DNA from 2 places in the Pseudomonas berkeleyensis genome. Region 1 is predicted to be linked to the other one. Evidence: predicted binding sites of a transcription regulator. Region 1 holds the regulator's gene; the other holds the start of a gene.
The links. Region 1 encodes FliA, which starts transcription of late flagellar genes. Its sites were predicted from a motif close to CTAAAGTTTNNNNNNNNNNNGCCGNTAA; they were not measured.
Positions count from the first base shown of each region.

Region 2: the regulator FliA is predicted to act here: its motif matches at 976-1,003, upstream of HS968_RS23280 (methyl-accepting chemotaxis protein).

Region 1 is NZ_CP059139.1:2,150,551-2,158,455, reverse strand. Features, by position in the region: gene HS968_RS10080 (flagellar motor protein) at 1-696, opposite strand, end outside; gene HS968_RS10075 (protein-glutamate methylesterase/protein-glutamine glutaminase) at 722-1,861, opposite strand; gene HS968_RS10070 (chemotaxis protein CheA) at 1,904-4,111, opposite strand; gene HS968_RS10065 (protein phosphatase CheZ) at 4,124-4,912, opposite strand; gene HS968_RS10060 (chemotaxis response regulator CheY) at 4,932-5,306, opposite strand; gene fliA (RNA polymerase sigma factor FliA) at 5,415-6,161, opposite strand; gene fleN (flagellar synthesis regulator FleN) at 6,158-6,988, opposite strand; gene flhF (flagellar biosynthesis protein FlhF) at 7,080-7,905, opposite strand, start outside.
Region 2 is NZ_CP059139.1:4,995,286-5,003,190, forward strand. Features, by position in the region: gene gbcA (glycine-betaine demethylase subunit GbcA) at 1-804, shown strand, start outside; gene HS968_RS23280 (methyl-accepting chemotaxis protein) at 1,059-2,702, shown strand; gene HS968_RS23285 (helix-turn-helix transcriptional regulator) at 2,915-3,982, shown strand; gene HS968_RS23290 (P-loop NTPase family protein) at 3,998-4,681, shown strand; gene HS968_RS23295 (hypothetical protein) at 4,656-5,144, shown strand; gene HS968_RS23300 (hypothetical protein) at 5,137-5,931, shown strand; gene HS968_RS23305 (dynamin family protein) at 6,066-7,751, shown strand; gene HS968_RS23310 (dynamin family protein) at 7,812-7,905, shown strand, end outside.

The DNA.
Region 1 (7,905 bases):
CTCACCCTCGGCGATGGACAGGATGCCCTCCAGCAACATCTCGCGATAGCGCGACTGGCGCAGCGCAATGGACTTGAGCTTGTTGCCGATCGGCAACAACAGCAGGTTGGCGAAGCCGACGCCATAGATGGTGGCGACGAAGGCCACGGCGATACCGCTGCCGAGCATGCTCGGGTCAGCCAGGTTACCCATCACGTGGATCAGGCCCATTACCGCACCGATGATGCCGATGGTCGGGGCGTAGCCGCCCATGCTCTCGAATACCTTGGCCGCCTGGATATCGCGTGCTTCCTGGGTGTAGAGATCGACCTCCAGGATGCTGCGAATGGATTCCGGCTCGGCACCGTCGACCAGCAATTGCAGGCCCTTGCGCGCATAAGGATCGGGCTCGGCATCGGCCACCGACTCGAGGCCGAGCAGACCTTCCTTGCGCGCCACCATGCTCCAGCCCACAACCCGGTTGATGCCGCCCACCAGGTCGATGCGCGGCGGAAAGAAGATCCAGCGCACGATACCCATGGCGCGTTTGAACACACTGACGGGGGCCTGCAGGAACGCCGCGCCCAGGGTACCGCCGATAACGATCAGTGCCGCCGGGCCATTGAGCAGCGCCCCGGCGTTACCGCCTTCGAGATAATTGCCACCCAGTATCGCGACGAACGCCAGGATGACGCCGATTAGGCTCAATACATCCATGCAGACACGCTCGACTCAGCCTTCATCATTGGCAAGCCTCGGTCAGATGCCGACCGATGTCATCCAGGCTGTAGATCGCATCGGCCAGACTGGCCTTGACCACCGCCATCGGCATGCCATAGATCACGCAACTGGCCTCATCCTGAGCCCACACCTGACTGCCACCCTGCTTGAGCAGGCGCGCGCCCTCACGGCCGTCGGCGCCCATGCCGGTCAGTACCACTGCCAGCACCTTGTCGCCATAGGACTTGGCCGCCGAACCGAAGGTGATATCCACGCAGGGTTTGTAGTTGAGGCGCTCATCGCCGGGCAGAATCTTCACCACGCCACGGGCATCGACCATCATCTGCTTGCCGCCAGGAGCTAGCAGCGCCAGGCCAGGGCGCAGTACATCGCCATCCTCAGCTTCCTTGACCTGGATGCGGCAGAGCTTGTCCAGGCGCTCGGCAAAGGCCTTGGTGAAAGCTGCCGGCATATGCTGGATCAACACCAGCGGTGCCGGGAAATTAGCCGGCAATTGGGTCAGTACACGTTGCAGTGCCACCGGGCCGCCGGTGGAGGTACCGATGGCCACCAGCTTGTAAGACTTGCGCTTGGGCGCAGCCGAGCTCGGCGCGGCACTGGAAGCGCCTGGCGTCGATGCGGTACGCGGCGTGGCGGCAGGCGTGGCTGGACGCACTGGCGCGACAGCAGGACGACTAATCGGCGCCACTGCCGGACTGGCCGCAGTCGGCGCCGGAGCCACTGCAGCCGAGCTGAAACGGCGATTGCTGCGCGCGATGGTATGCACCTTCTCGCACAGCATCTGCTTGACCTTCTCGGGATTGCGCGAGATGTCTTCGAAATTCTTCGGCAGGAAGTCCACCGCCCCGGCATCCAGTGCATCGAGGGTGACACGGGCACCTTCGTGGGTCAGCGAGGAGAACATCAACACCGGCGTCGGGCAGCGCTGCATGATGTTTCGTACCGCAGTGATGCCGTCCATCATCGGCATCTCGTAATCCATGGTGATCACGTCAGGCTTGAGCGCCAACGCCTGATCGATGGCTTCCCGCCCGTTGGTGGCCGTGCCCACGACCTGAATACTGGGGTCAGCAGACAGAATTTCCGAAACGCGCCGGCGGAAAAAACCGGAGTCGTCCACTACCAGAACCTTAACTGCCATACACACTCCTAGACAGCGCAGACCTCGCCTGCGCCGCAACCATCAGAAACGTCGAGCATAGCGCTTGAGCATGCTCGGTACGTCGAGAATCAACGCGATGCGTCCATCACCAGTGATCGTGGCGCCGGACATCCCGGGCGTGCCCTGAAGCATCTTGCCCAGTGGCTTGATTACCACTTCTTCCTGGCCGACCAATTGATCGACGACAAAGCCGATGCGTTGGCTACCGACGGTGAGGATCACCACATGACCTTCGCGCTGACCTTCATGGAAGGCCTGCGGCACCAGCCAACGCTTGAGATAGAACAGGGGCAGCGCCTTGTCACGCACGATCACCACTTCCTGGCCATCGACCACGTTGGTGCGCGACAGGTCGAGGTGGAAGATCTCGTTGACGTTGACCAGCGGGAAAGCGAAAGCCTGGTTCTCCAGCATCACCATCAGCGTCGGCATGATCGCCAGGGTCAATGGCACCTTGATGATGATCTTCGAGCCCTGGCCCTTCTGCGAGAACACGTTGACCGTGCCGTTGAGCTGGGAAATCTTGGTTTTCACCACGTCCATGCCGACACCGCGGCCGGACACATCGGAAATCTCGGTCTTGGTCGAGAAGCCCGGGGCGAAGATCAGGTTGTAGCACTCGAACTCGTTCAGGCGATCGGCCGCGTCCTTATCCAGCAGGCCTTTCTCGACGGCCTTGGCACGTAGCACGTCGGCATCCATGCCTTTGCCGTCGTCGGTGATCGACAGCAGGATATGGTCGCCTTCCTGCTCGGCGGACAGCACCACGCGGCCTGCGCGAGCCTTGCCAGCCTTCTCGCGCTCTTCCGGGGTTTCTACGCCGTGGTCGACGGCATTGCGCACCAAGTGCACCAGCGGGTCGGCGAGAGCCTCGACCAGGTTCTTATCGAGGTCGGTCTCTTCACCCACCAACTCGAGGTTGATTTCCTTCTTCAGGTTGCGCGCCAGATCGCGTACCAGGCGAGGGAAGCGGCCGAAGACCTTCTTGATCGGCTGCATGCGGGTCTTCATCACCGAGGTCTGCAGATCCGCAGTCACCACGTCGAGGTTCGACACGGCCTTGGACATGGCCTCGTCACCGCTGTTGAGCCCCAGGCGTACCAGGCGGTTACGCACCAGCACCAGCTCGCCGACCATGTTCATGATCTCGTCGAGGCGAGCGGTATCGACCCGCACGGTGGTTTCCGCCTCGCTCGCCGGTGCTACCGCCTTGTCCGCAACCGGTGCCGGAGCGGCCGGCGCACGCGCCGCGGCAGGCTCGGCCTTGGCTGCGGGCTTGGCCGGAGCAGCCTTGGCTGCAGCAGGCTTGGCTACCGCAGCAGGTGCCGGTGCAGGCTCGCTCGGAGGAACGAATTTGCCTTTGCCATGCAACTGATCGAGCAGGGATTCGAACTCGTCATCGGTAATGTCATCACTGACCGGCGCAGCGGCTTCGACTGCCGCAGCGACCGGAGCGGCCGCTTCAGGTGCTGTGGAAAACTGGCCCTTGCCATGCAGTTGATCGAGCAGGGCCTCGAATTCGTCGTCGGTGATATCGTCACCAGCCGGAGTTGCGGCAGGGGCTGCCGCGACGGCAACGTCAGCCGAAGCCTCGACCGTACCGCTGAACTGGCCCTTGCCATGCAACTGATCGAGCAGAGACTCGAACTCGTCGTCGGTAATTTCATCGCTGGCAGCAACGCTCTCGCTGGCCGGCGCATCCCCCAGGGCATCGAGCAGTTGCTCGAATTCGCTGTCAGTGATGTCGCCCGAGGCGGGAGCCGCAGCGACCGGCTCGGGCACTGCTACAGGCTCGGGCTCACGAGCAGGAGCCGGGGCTGCGGGAGCCGAGTCGGCGCCCGCCGGCTCGGCCAGGCGCGCCAATGCCGCCAGCAGTTCAGGAGTGGCTGGTGTCGGCTCGCGGCGCTCACGCACCTCGCCGAACATGCCATTGACAGCATCAAGAGCCTCGAGCACCACATCCATCAATTCCGAATCGACGCGACGCTCACCCTTGCGCAGGATGTCGAAGACGTTTTCGGCGATATGGCAGCACTCCACCAGCTCATTGAGCTGGAGGAAGCCCGCTCCGCCCTTGACGGTATGGAAACCGCGAAAGATGGCGTTGAGCAGGTTCATGTCGTCCGGTCGGCTTTCCAGCTCGACTAATTGTTCGGACAACTGTTCGAGAATCTCGCCGGCCTCTACCAGGAAATCCTGGAGGATCTCTTCATCGGCGCCGAAGCTCATATTGTGTGCTCCTTAGAACCCTAGGCTGGACAGCAGGTCGTCGACATCGTCCTGGCTGGAGGCAACGTCATCACGCTTATCGGCATGAATCTGCGGACCTTCACCCCGCGATGGCTCTTTTAATTTTTCCTGTTCGGTGCGCAGCACTTCATGGTCGTGCTGAATACCGGCAAAACGGTCGACCTGACTGGCCATCAACATCAGCTTGAGCAGGTTGCTTTCCACCTCGGTCACCAGTTGGGTGACACGCTTGATCACTTGCCCGGTCAGATCCTGATAGTCCTGTGCCAGCAAAATGTCGTTGAGGTGACTGGAAAGTTTGTTGCCATCACGCTCGCTGCGAGCGAGGAAAAGTTCGATGCGTTTGGCCAACTCACGAAAGCCATCGGCGCCCATTTCACGACGCATGAAACGGCCCCACTCGACGCTCAGACTCTGCGCCTCATCGCTCAGGTCATTGACCAGCGGCGCGCTCTGCTCCACCAGATCCATGGTGCGATTGGCAGCCTTCTCGGTCATGGTGACAACGTAATTCAGGCGTTCGGTGGCATCGGCGATCTGCGACAGCTCCTGGGCATGCGGCATACGCGGATCAAGCTGGAAATTGACAATGGCGTTGTGCAGCTCACGGGTCAGCTTGCCGACCTCGTGATACAGGCCACGATCACGAACCTTGTTGAGCTCATTAATCAGTTGTACCGCGGCGCCGAAGTTGCCTTGTTCGAGGCTATCGACCAGATCGCGGGCATTGCTTTTCAGGGTCGACTCAAGGTCACCCAGCGTGGAGTCATCGTGTTCCATAGCACCCTCGCGGCCGACATCAGCCGTTGACCCGCTCGAAGATCTTCTCGATCTTTTCCTTCAGCACCTGGGCGGTGAAGGGTTTGACCACATAGCCGTTCACACCAGCTTGGGCCGCCTCGATGATCTGATCGCGCTTGGCTTCGGCAGTCACCATCAACACCGGCAGGTGCTTCAGGCGTTCATCGGCGCGCACGGCACGCAGCAGGTCGATGCCGGTCATACCGGGCATGTTCCAGTCGGTCACCAAAAAATCGAAACTGCCGCTTTGCAACATCGGCAACGCCGAGGTGCCATCGTCGGCTTCTGCGGTGTTGGTGAAACCCAAGTCCCGCAAGAGGTTCTTGATGATCCGTCGCATCGTCGAGAAATCGTCAACGATGAGGATTTTCATGTTCTTGTCCAAGTCGACCTCCGTACAGTCCCAAACGTATTGCGCTCGCAACCACGTCCTTTAATCATGAAACCGTTAACAGGCCGTTTAAGCCTGCGAATACGCTGTTCAGCCAGCGCGCCATTCACTCAGCCGCGAACGCAGACGCGCTGCGCACTGGCTGTGCAACTGGCTGACGCGTGACTCGCTAACCCCCAGCACTTCGCCGATTTCTTTCAAGTTCAGTTCTTCGTCGTAATACAGCGCCAGCACGAGACGTTCACGCTCCGGCAAACCAGCGATGGCATCGGCCAAGGCCGCCTGGAAGCGTTCGTCTTCGAGGTCCCGCGAAGGTTCGAGGTGGGTGTGCCCGGCGTCTTCGTGCAGCCCGCCATGCTCGCCGTCCTGCAACAGGTCGTCGAAGCTGAACAGGCGGCTGCCCAAAGTGTCGCCAAGAATGCCGTAGTAATCCTCCAGACTCAATTGGAGTTCGGCCGCAACTTCGTGATCTTTAGCGTCACGCCCCGTTCTGGCCTCAACAACGCGAATCGCATCGCTGACCATACGGCTGTTGCGGTGTACCGAACGCGGTGCCCAATCGCCCTTGCGCACCTCGTCGAGCATGGCCCCACGGATACGGATACCGGCGAAAGTTTCGAAGCTGGCGCCCTTGCTGGAGTCGTATTTGCGCGAGGCTTCGAGCAGACCGATCATGCCGGCCTGGATCAGGTCATCGACCTGCACGCTGGCCGGCAGACGTGCCAGCAAGTGATAGGCAATCCGCTTGACCAGTGGCGCATAGCGCTCGATCAGCTGATGCTGGGAATCCTGCGCCTGAGCCTTGTTGTACATACGAAGTCCAGAGGCTGCTGTCATACGGCCGAGTCTGCAGTCGGTTGCTGCACCAGACGCTCGACGAAAAACTCCAGATGGCCACGGGGATTGGCCGGCAACGGCCAGGTGTCGACCTTCTGAGCTATCGCCTTGAACGCCAGAGCGCACTTGGATCGAGGGAAGGCTTCATAGACGGCGCGCTGTTTCTGCACGGCCTTGCGCACGCACTCATCGTAGGGCACGGCACCGACATACTGCAGGGCGACATCGAGGAAACGATCCGTCACCTTGGTCAGCTTAGCAAAGAGATTGCGCCCTTCCTGCGGGCTGTGGGCCATGTTGGCCAAAACGCGGAAGCGGCTGATGCCGTGGTCGCGATTGAGCAGCTTGATCAGCGCGTAGGCGTCGGTGATCGAGGTCGGCTCATCGCACACCACCACGAGAATTTCCTGCGCTGCGCGAACGAAACTGACCACCGCATCGCCAATACCGGCCGCGGTGTCGATCACCAGCACGTCGAGGTTCTCGCTGATGTCGCTAAACGCCTGGATCAGGCCAGCGTGCTGCATGGGCGTAAGGCTGACCATGCTCTGCGTACCGGACGCCGCCGGCACGATACGAACACCACCGGGCCCCTGCAGCAGCACGTCACGCAGATCGCATTCACCGGCGATCACATCGGCCAGGGTGCGTTTGGGCGTCAGTCCCAACAGAACGTCGACGTTGGCCAGGCCAAGGTCAGCGTCCATCAGCATCACCCGACGGCCGAGATCGGCCAGGGCCATGGACAGATTGACCGACACGTTGGTCTTGCCGACGCCACCTTTGCCGCCAGTCACCGCAATCACCTGTACGGGATGCATACCCATGTTATTTCTATACCTTGTCTAACTTCGACTTGACCCTGACAGGCCGTTCACTCTCGCCTACTCGGCAAAAGGATGCACGATTCTTATTGCCTCAACCGGCACGAGCCGGCTTCTGGTAGAGCCCGGCAAACATCTGCGCCATGGCATCTTCACTCGGTTCTTCGGCGGCCTGCAAACCTACTGCGCGACTGACCAGTTGATGACTGCGCGGCACCTGCAGATCGTCCGGAATACGCGGCCCGTCCGTGACATAGGCTACCGGCAGATGCTGGCCTATAGCCAGACCTAAAACCTCGCCCAGGCTCACCGCCTCGTCCAGTTTCGTCAGTATGCAGCCTGCCAGTCCACAACGCTTGTAACTATGGTAGGCCGCCTTGAGCACTTGGCTCTGACTTGTTGCCGCCAGAACCAGATAATTTTTCGCATTGATACGCGCCGACGCCAGGCTTTCCAGTTGCAGACGCAGTGCGGGATCGTTACCCGGCAGGCCTGCTGTGTCGACCAGCACCACACGTTTCTTCGCCAGCGGAGTCAGCGCCTGCAACAACGACTGACCAGGATCGACCTGAGTCACCGATACGCCCAGGATACGCCCCAGGGTCTTGAGTTGCTCCTGCGCGCCAATACGGTAACTGTCCATGCTCACCAGAGCGACCTGCTGCGCGCCGTACTTAAGCACGTAACGCGCGGCCAGCTTGGCCAGGGTGGTGGTCTTGCCCATACCGGCCGGACCGACCAGGGCAATCACCCCGCCCTCCTCCAGCGGCTCTACCTTCGGCGTTCTGATCGCGTGAGCCAGGTGCGCCAGCAGCATGCGCCAGGCCTGGCGCGGCTCAGCCACACCTGCCACCTTGCTCAGCAGCGCCTGCGACAGCTCGGCAGACAGACCCATGCGTTGCAGGCGGCGCCACAGATTA
Region 2 (7,905 bases), 2.8 Mb from region 1:
AGCCTGGCGGAAAACCCGCCGGCCATCGACGAGTTCCTCGCGACCCTGGCTCACTACATGGAGCCGTACGACATGGAGAACACCAAGGTCGCGGTGCAGAGCACCATGCACGAGAAGGCCAACTGGAAACTGGTGATCGAGAACAACCGCGAGTGCTACCACTGCAACGGCTCGCACCCGGAGCTGCTCAACACCCTGCTGGAATGGGACGACGTCACCGACCCGCGTGCCAGCCAGGCGTTCAAGGATCAGGTCGCCGAGTGCACCACCCGCTGGGATAGGGACAAGATCCCCTACGCCCACGCCAGCTTCGGCCTGCGTAACCGCATCGTGCGCATGCCGCTGCTCAAAGGCACCGTATCCATGACCATGGACGGTAAGCAGGGCAGCAAGAAGTTGATGGGCCGCATCACCGACCCGGATCTAGGCTCGATGCGCATCCTGCACCTGCCGCACTCGTGGAACCACTGCATGGGCGATCACCTGATCAACTTCACCGTGTGGCCGATCAGCGCCCAGGAGACGATCGTCATCACCAAGTGGCTGGTACACAAGGATGCGGTGGAGGGCGTTGACTATGATGTGGCGCGCCTGCGCCAGGTGTGGGATGCCACCAACGATCAGGATCGCCGTCTGGGCGAGGAAAACCAGCGTGGTATCAACTCTACCGCCTACCAGCCTGGCCCGTACTCCAAGACCTACGAGTTCGGCGTGATCAACTTCCTCGACTGGTACAGCGAGCGCATGCTCAACAACCTCGACGACACCCCGGCACAAGCGCTGCGCCAGGTAGCGGGCGAGTAATGACGCTCAGCCTGCTGCTGGTGATCGGGCTGGCAGCCTACGGCCTGCTGGCCTGTCGCCCCACCGGGCAGTGAAGAAAGCCCCGCCGCTCATCGAGCGCCGGGGCTTTTTCATGACCATTGCAGCCACAGGGAGGCAGCAAGAATTCTCTCGCGACATGGCCACTCGCCATTCAAGTTGTGTCAGATTGTTCCGAAACAATGATGGGGCTGTCGCAAGAACGGCCAGACACTTCTCTAGATGGAACTGACTTCATGCTGTCGCCGCGCTCCCTGAGCTTGCAGACGAAGATTCTGCTGGCTTTCACTCTGGTCAACCTGATTAGCATCGCCACCTTCATCAGCTACGCCCAGTATGTGAAATCCCAGGACATTCGCGCGCAGATGGACAACCGCCTGCGCGCAGCGGCCCATGCGGTACCGCGCCTACTTGGCAATGACTATCTGGAACGCGCGCGTACGACCGACGGCCTGCGGGACGGCGAGTACATGGCACAGGTGCGCAACCTGGGCCAGTACGTTCAGGAAGTCGACCTGAAGTTCGCCTACACCATGATGGTCGACGCCTCCGGCAAGGTGTTCTACCTGTCCGATGCCGCCAGCGAGCAGGAGCTCGCCGGCGGCATCTACGGCGAGCACCTGGAGCAATACACCGATGCCAGCCCCGCGGTGATACAGGCTGCACGCAGTGGCCAGGCACAGTTCGATGAATACACCGACAGCTACGGCACCTTCCGCTCGATCTTCCTACCGATGCGCACCGCCAGCGGACAGCCCTATGTAGTGGGCGTGGACGTCACGCTCACCAGCCTCGAGCAAGCCATCACCGACAGCCTGCACAGCCTGCTGCTGATCGGTGCCGTGACATTGGCTGTCGGCCTGCTGCTGTCCTGGCTGGCCACACGAATGCTGGTTCAGGCGATCCGCCAGCTCACTGGTCAGCTCAACCAGATCGCGCAGAACCGCGACCTGTCACGCCCCCTGGCAGTGACCAACAATGACGAACTCGGCCAGATGGGCACTCGTCTGTCCGGCCTGCTGCAGGATCTGCGACAAACCCTGTCCGGGGCGTTGGGCATGGCAGACAGCAACCAGCAACTGGCCGAGACATTCCTGCACCGAGCCGACGACATCACCCAACAGATCCAGCAGGCAGCCCAGCAACTGGCCGATGTCGACCAACACGGTCACTCGATCCAGCAGGCTGCTGGCGAATCCTCCAGCCATGCTGGCGCGGTGCGACAGAATCTGGAGCGCACCAGTACCGAACTGAGCCGCGCCCACCAGGAGCTGCAGAAGCTGATTGCCGACGTGCACGGCAGCACCCACTCCAGCATCGAGCTGGCCGGCGACCTCGACCGCCTCAGCCAGGAAGCGCAGCAGATCGGCCAGGTGCTGCAGATGATTGCCGGCATTTCCGAGCAGACCAACCTGCTGGCCCTCAACGCAGCCATCGAAGCCGCACGTGCGGGTGAGGCCGGCAGAGGCTTCGCCGTGGTCGCCGATGAAGTGCGCAAGCTGGCCAGCCAGACCCAGAGCGTACTGGCCGACGCGCACAAGGTGATCGATCAGGTCACCGGCGCCATCCGCCAGATCGCCCAACGCATGGGCAGCACCGCCGAGCGCTCGCGTGTCCTGGCAGGCAACGCCGACGAAGCCTTGGACGCCCTCGACACCCTGGTGCGGCAGATGGCCGAAGTGAACCTCAACGTCGAACAGGCGCTGACCAGCAGCGCGCACATCCAGCACGCCGTGGCCGACATGTCCGGGCGCCTGGGCGAGATGCGCAGTGCCTTCGAACACACCCGCCAGGACGTCGACGCGATCAACGACTCCGCCGCCGAACTGGGCAACACCGCACGCAACCTGAAAAGCGGGTTGGGTGTATTCAGAACCTGATTCGATGCTGCCAGAGGCACCCCGCCATACCGTCCTCACTCATGCGCGACACAGCTTGTCGCGCATGCCCTGCAAAATCAGCTAATCGCCAACCGATCCTTATCTGCCCCCTGGCAAAGCCAACTAGCACATAGCCATCAATCAGGGTTAAAGTGCCACTAGCATGACGCCGGATTACCGGCGAAAGGATCAATAAGACAAGGCCGTTGGTCATGCCAGAAGCAAAAGACACGCTGCTCAGACTCTTCAATCTGCTGCGTCTGATACCTGAGTTTCCCCGCTACCACAGCACCTCCACACTGCATGAAAAACTCTGCGAGCGTGGCTTCTCGGTCGACTTGCGCACAGTTCAGCGCGACCTGCAAAAACTCTCCACGCCCTTCAACCTACTGGTCAAAAACGAAGACGAAAAAGAGCACGGCGCCAAACACTGGTGCCACTCGCCAGACGCGCCCATCGATCTGCGCGACATGGAGCCCTCTACAGCGCTGGCACTGTACCTGGCCGAAAGCCACCTGCAAAACCTGCTGCCGCAAAGCGTCCTCGACCTGCTCGCACCGCAATTCAACAGGGCACGCAACAGCCTGAATAGCCACAGCGAAAACAGCCTCGCGCACTGGGCACAACGCGTGCGTGCCCTACCCAACAGCAAAGCCCTGTTGCCGGCCGAAATCGACAACACCGTCTGGCAACACGCCTCCAACGCCCTACTTGAAGGCAAGCAGTTACGCGTTCACTACCTGAGCCGCAGCAAGGGCGCTACCAAACCGCTGTTACTGCACCCAGCCGGCCTGATCTCGCGCCACTCCATCAGCTACCTGATCGCCAGCGTCGACGGCTACGACGACCTGCGCCAATTCGCCCTGCACCGCATCCAGCAGGCCGAAGCCTTAAGCGAGCCAGCACGCGAACGCCCTGACTTCGAGATCAGCCACTACATCCGCCAGGACCTCAACAGCGCAGCCCCCATCGAGCAGGTTGAACTGATCGCCGACGTCTCCCCGCAGATCGCCTGGTTACTCGGAGAAACCCCACTGAGCCCGGAACAAAGCCTGGAACCACTGGAAGGCAGCGACTGGCAACGCCTGCGCGCCAGGGTGCCGGATGATCAGGAGACGCTTTGGTGGGTGTTTGGGTTGGGGGAGAACGTGCGGGTGCTGGAGCCGAAAAGCTGGGTTGACACCATCCAGGGACGATTGGCCAAGCTAGAGCAGCTTTACACACCATACGCAATCTCTGAGCCCACCAGTGTTACCACTACAGCCAGCAACATAACCTAGATAAAGGCAAACATTATGCTTCCGTTCATCATCGCCGGGGTCGCATTAACCAGCCTAGCCGCTGCGGCAACCGCCTACTACAAACGCAGCGGAGACAAAGAAGACAAGCCTACTAAAGCATCCCTCGGAGATATCGCAATATGGGGCCAACAAGACGCAGGCAAGACCACATTCATTGCCTGTTTACGTGGAGCCCCTCCGACCTCTGACAAAAAAGAACAAACATCTTCTATCAGGCGCTATAGCAAATTTAAAGTTACCAGTCGCGACGGACAGCCCCATGAAATCCAGGAGCTGCTAGACATGCCCGCAGGAGATGACCGCCTAAATAACTGGCTAACCGAAATAGAGACCAGGAAGCACATTTTCTACATAATAACGCTGGCCAAATTTGACGATACAGAATATTTCCGCAAGGTCAGAACCGATATCGCACACACGGTGGAAAGACTGAAAATATCCAATAAAGAAAGTAAGCGCATCCATATAATTGGAGCACACTTGGATAACTCGAAATGGAAAGACTTCGAGCCCTCGCGTGTAAGAGAAAAAATCCTTCAGGACGACGGTATGCGCGAAATCCGGGAGCACCTCGGGAAGGTGGCCGGCTATTTTTATGCTGCCAACCTGCTAGATCCGAGCAGCGCTACTCGTTTGATTGAGGACATTATCGATGACTGCGCAGCACAACTGCCGTAACAACGTCTATTTGTATGCGCAGAGCCTGGATAACTCGGGAAAAAATCCATGTTTGAGCAGCAAGGATCCCGGCGAATACCGCGAATTAGAAACCGACGCACCAGAACGCGCTACGTTATTGCGAATCAATGATAGTCTGTCGAACTATGGCCGGCACTGGAGACTTGGTACCAGCAGCCTCGATTGCCGAATAGGTCATCACGGTGACTGCCTTATAACCGTAAGGCCTTTGACACGAGATCACAGCGGGCGCCTAGCCCCCGTCATTTTGATATTCAATATTTGGGACGATCAACGTCGGCTTGCCCCCGCCGCACTAGAGGACGGCAGCAAGCTGATGAGGCGTGAACTTTCTGCCGATCAATTGCACGACATTACTCGCCTAAAGCAGGTCATGCGCTGGCCGTCATTGTTAATAGCACTTCACACCCTGATTTTCTCTCGGAGAACATCCCATGATTGAGCCGTACACGCAGAAAATATTCTTCGTTGACAATGAACTGCTTGCAGATCTAAAACAAGACTCGATTGTGGAATACAAAAATTTCATGACACCACAGATAGACAGTAGGATGATCGTCATTCCTGATCTTTCTGCGCAACAGATCAATGAGCTAATCACCTACGTACCAGCTACCGAGATACGCGTAGGCAATGTTCTCGCCAAAACTGGTTACACCAATCAATTTGGCCCTCTGGACGAGTTTGCTGGTGACCATGCAACCCGTAAATTCAGGATCTGGGTTCAATTATGCATCGCATTGGGCGCAAAAAAGGTAGCAGTCAAGAACATTGAAAAGATCCACATTCAAAATCAGGATCAATCCGACATCAACGTCGATGGAAGCCTAAAAGCACCCGTAGTGTCTGCCGATGCCTCATTCAAACGGAAAACAAGTGAGGAAGAAAACGCGATTAACGAGAAGATCCTCAGCCTGGCAGCCGAAGCAACTGGCGGCGAACCTGATCTCGCTGCAGCCGAAGAAATCTTGACGTTCTACGACCTGCACAAAGATGACATGTTCCGGAGCATGTACGAAATGCGCAGAATCAAATCAAACACGCTCCTCAGGCATGATTTTACACTTGACCTTACTCAGGATATGAAACGTATGTTTGATGCGTCCACTAAGGCCAAACTAAAAGTCATGAGCAAAATATGCAAAGGCGGTATTGACGCAAGCGTTGTGAATAAATCTCTTGAGAAGTCTCAAACCGCATTGAAGCTCTCTATCGTTGTCGAATTTTAGCGATAGCTGGTTAGGGGGCGGCCTGCCCCTTTCTTCGCCCCAAACATCCATAGGTCATCCCACGCCTACTGAGCTGGGGATAATCGTGATCCGCCCCTCACTGCTCTACTAACCGATTGGCATACGGAATCTCCATGCTCAAAGCACAAAAACACCTTCTAAACCTCTTGCATAACACCCGAGAGCTAACTGAAAAAATCAAAGCAAATAGCGTGAGCATTCCTGACGAGCCCCAAAGCACTCTAGAACTACAGGAAGCAATTCAAAATCGAGAACTATTGATACCCGTGGTTGGTGCATTTAGCGCAGGGAAGTCTACTCTGCTCAACACCATCATTGGTCGCAAAATCCTGCCTACAGATATTCGACCGGAAACTGCTATTCCCAGCGAGCTACGCTATGCCAGCACTGAACGATTAGAAGCTCTATTCAACGATGGCCATAGTGAAGAATTTCCTCTTGATCAGCTATCAATGATCCAATCTCGGGCAGCCGAGCTTCAATTGGTTCGCGTGTATATCGACAGCCCCTCATTGAAGGTGCTCCACCCTTTAGTGCTGGTCGATATGCCAGGTTTCAACTCGCCACTGGACGCACACAACAAAGCCATCGCTCACTACATCGGTAAAGGTTGCCATTACCTGTTCGTGGTCAGCGTGGAAGAAGGATCACTGCACAAACAAATCCTTCGCAACATGGATGAGGTCAGCCATCTCGGCCGTAGCTTCTCCGTTTGCCTCAACAAGACCGATCTGAAACCGCTTAGCGATGTGCAAGGCATCAGTGACTACATCATCGAACAACTGGAAGACGAAGGTTTGCCCAGCATTGTCTGCACCGTCAGCCAAAGCGATAACGCCGACATAGAACATATGCTCAGCGACATCGAACCTGACGAGCTGTTTCGCTCACTGTTCCTACCCGTACTACAGCAACACAATCTCGCGCTGGACAACTTGCTGAGCACCGCTCTTGGCAGCTTGCAAAATGATCAAGCCAGCAACACCCGCAAAATAAATGATCTGGAACAAGCCCTACATGGCTTGGAAAAAGAGCGCGACCGTCAACATCAGGCAGCCCGCAACGGTAACCTGGATGAGCAGGTAAACAACGTACTGCATCATGTTCGCAACCAGTTGGCAGGTGCCATCGACGATATGGCGCGAGCGGCCCTGCGTAGCCAGGACGATCTCTCCCGCATCATCTCCGACGAGGTACGCAGCAGCCTGACCAGCAGCCTGAAACTTGCCACCGACGGCATCTCTGCGCAGATGGTGCAGGACTTCTGCCAACGCACCAACAACACGCTGGACTGCCAACTGCACCTGTCACAGAACTGGACGGACAGCCTGCTGAGTACTTTACAGGCACAGTTACTACCCAACTTGTTGTCGATGCTCGATAGCAAGCAGAGCAGGCTGCCGACAGGTGCCTTGACTACGATCTCCATCGCTGCCGGCCGGTTCATTCCTATCCCGATCCTTCAAGTCGCAACAGCCCTCCTACCCAGTATTCTTGGGGGCATCTTCGGACGTATCAGTGAAGGGCAGAAGCTGGAACAGGCCAAAACAACCATCCGTGATCAACTCCTACCGGATGTAGAACGCCGGCTGCGCCCAGAGATCGCCACTTTCCTGAGCCAAGCCCAGGAGCAGGCTTTGGGCATGCTCGCGGATGCCTTCGACAAACAGATCAAGGCACAGAAAGACGTGCTCGAACAGCTCAATCAGGAGGCCAGTGCTGCCAACCGGGAAGCCCTTATCGCCCTTCTGAAAGACTCCACCGCAGAACTACGAGCACTGGCGCAAACCCATCTTTGAACCATTCGTACGGCTCGTAGCCCTTTGCCAGCCGTACCCTCCTTCGCTCAAGGCCACGCTATGACTCTGGAACAACGCATCGAACAACTCACCAGCCGCATGCAGAAGCTCAACGACATAGTGGCCAGATACCCCGGCCCCGGCTTCACCGACG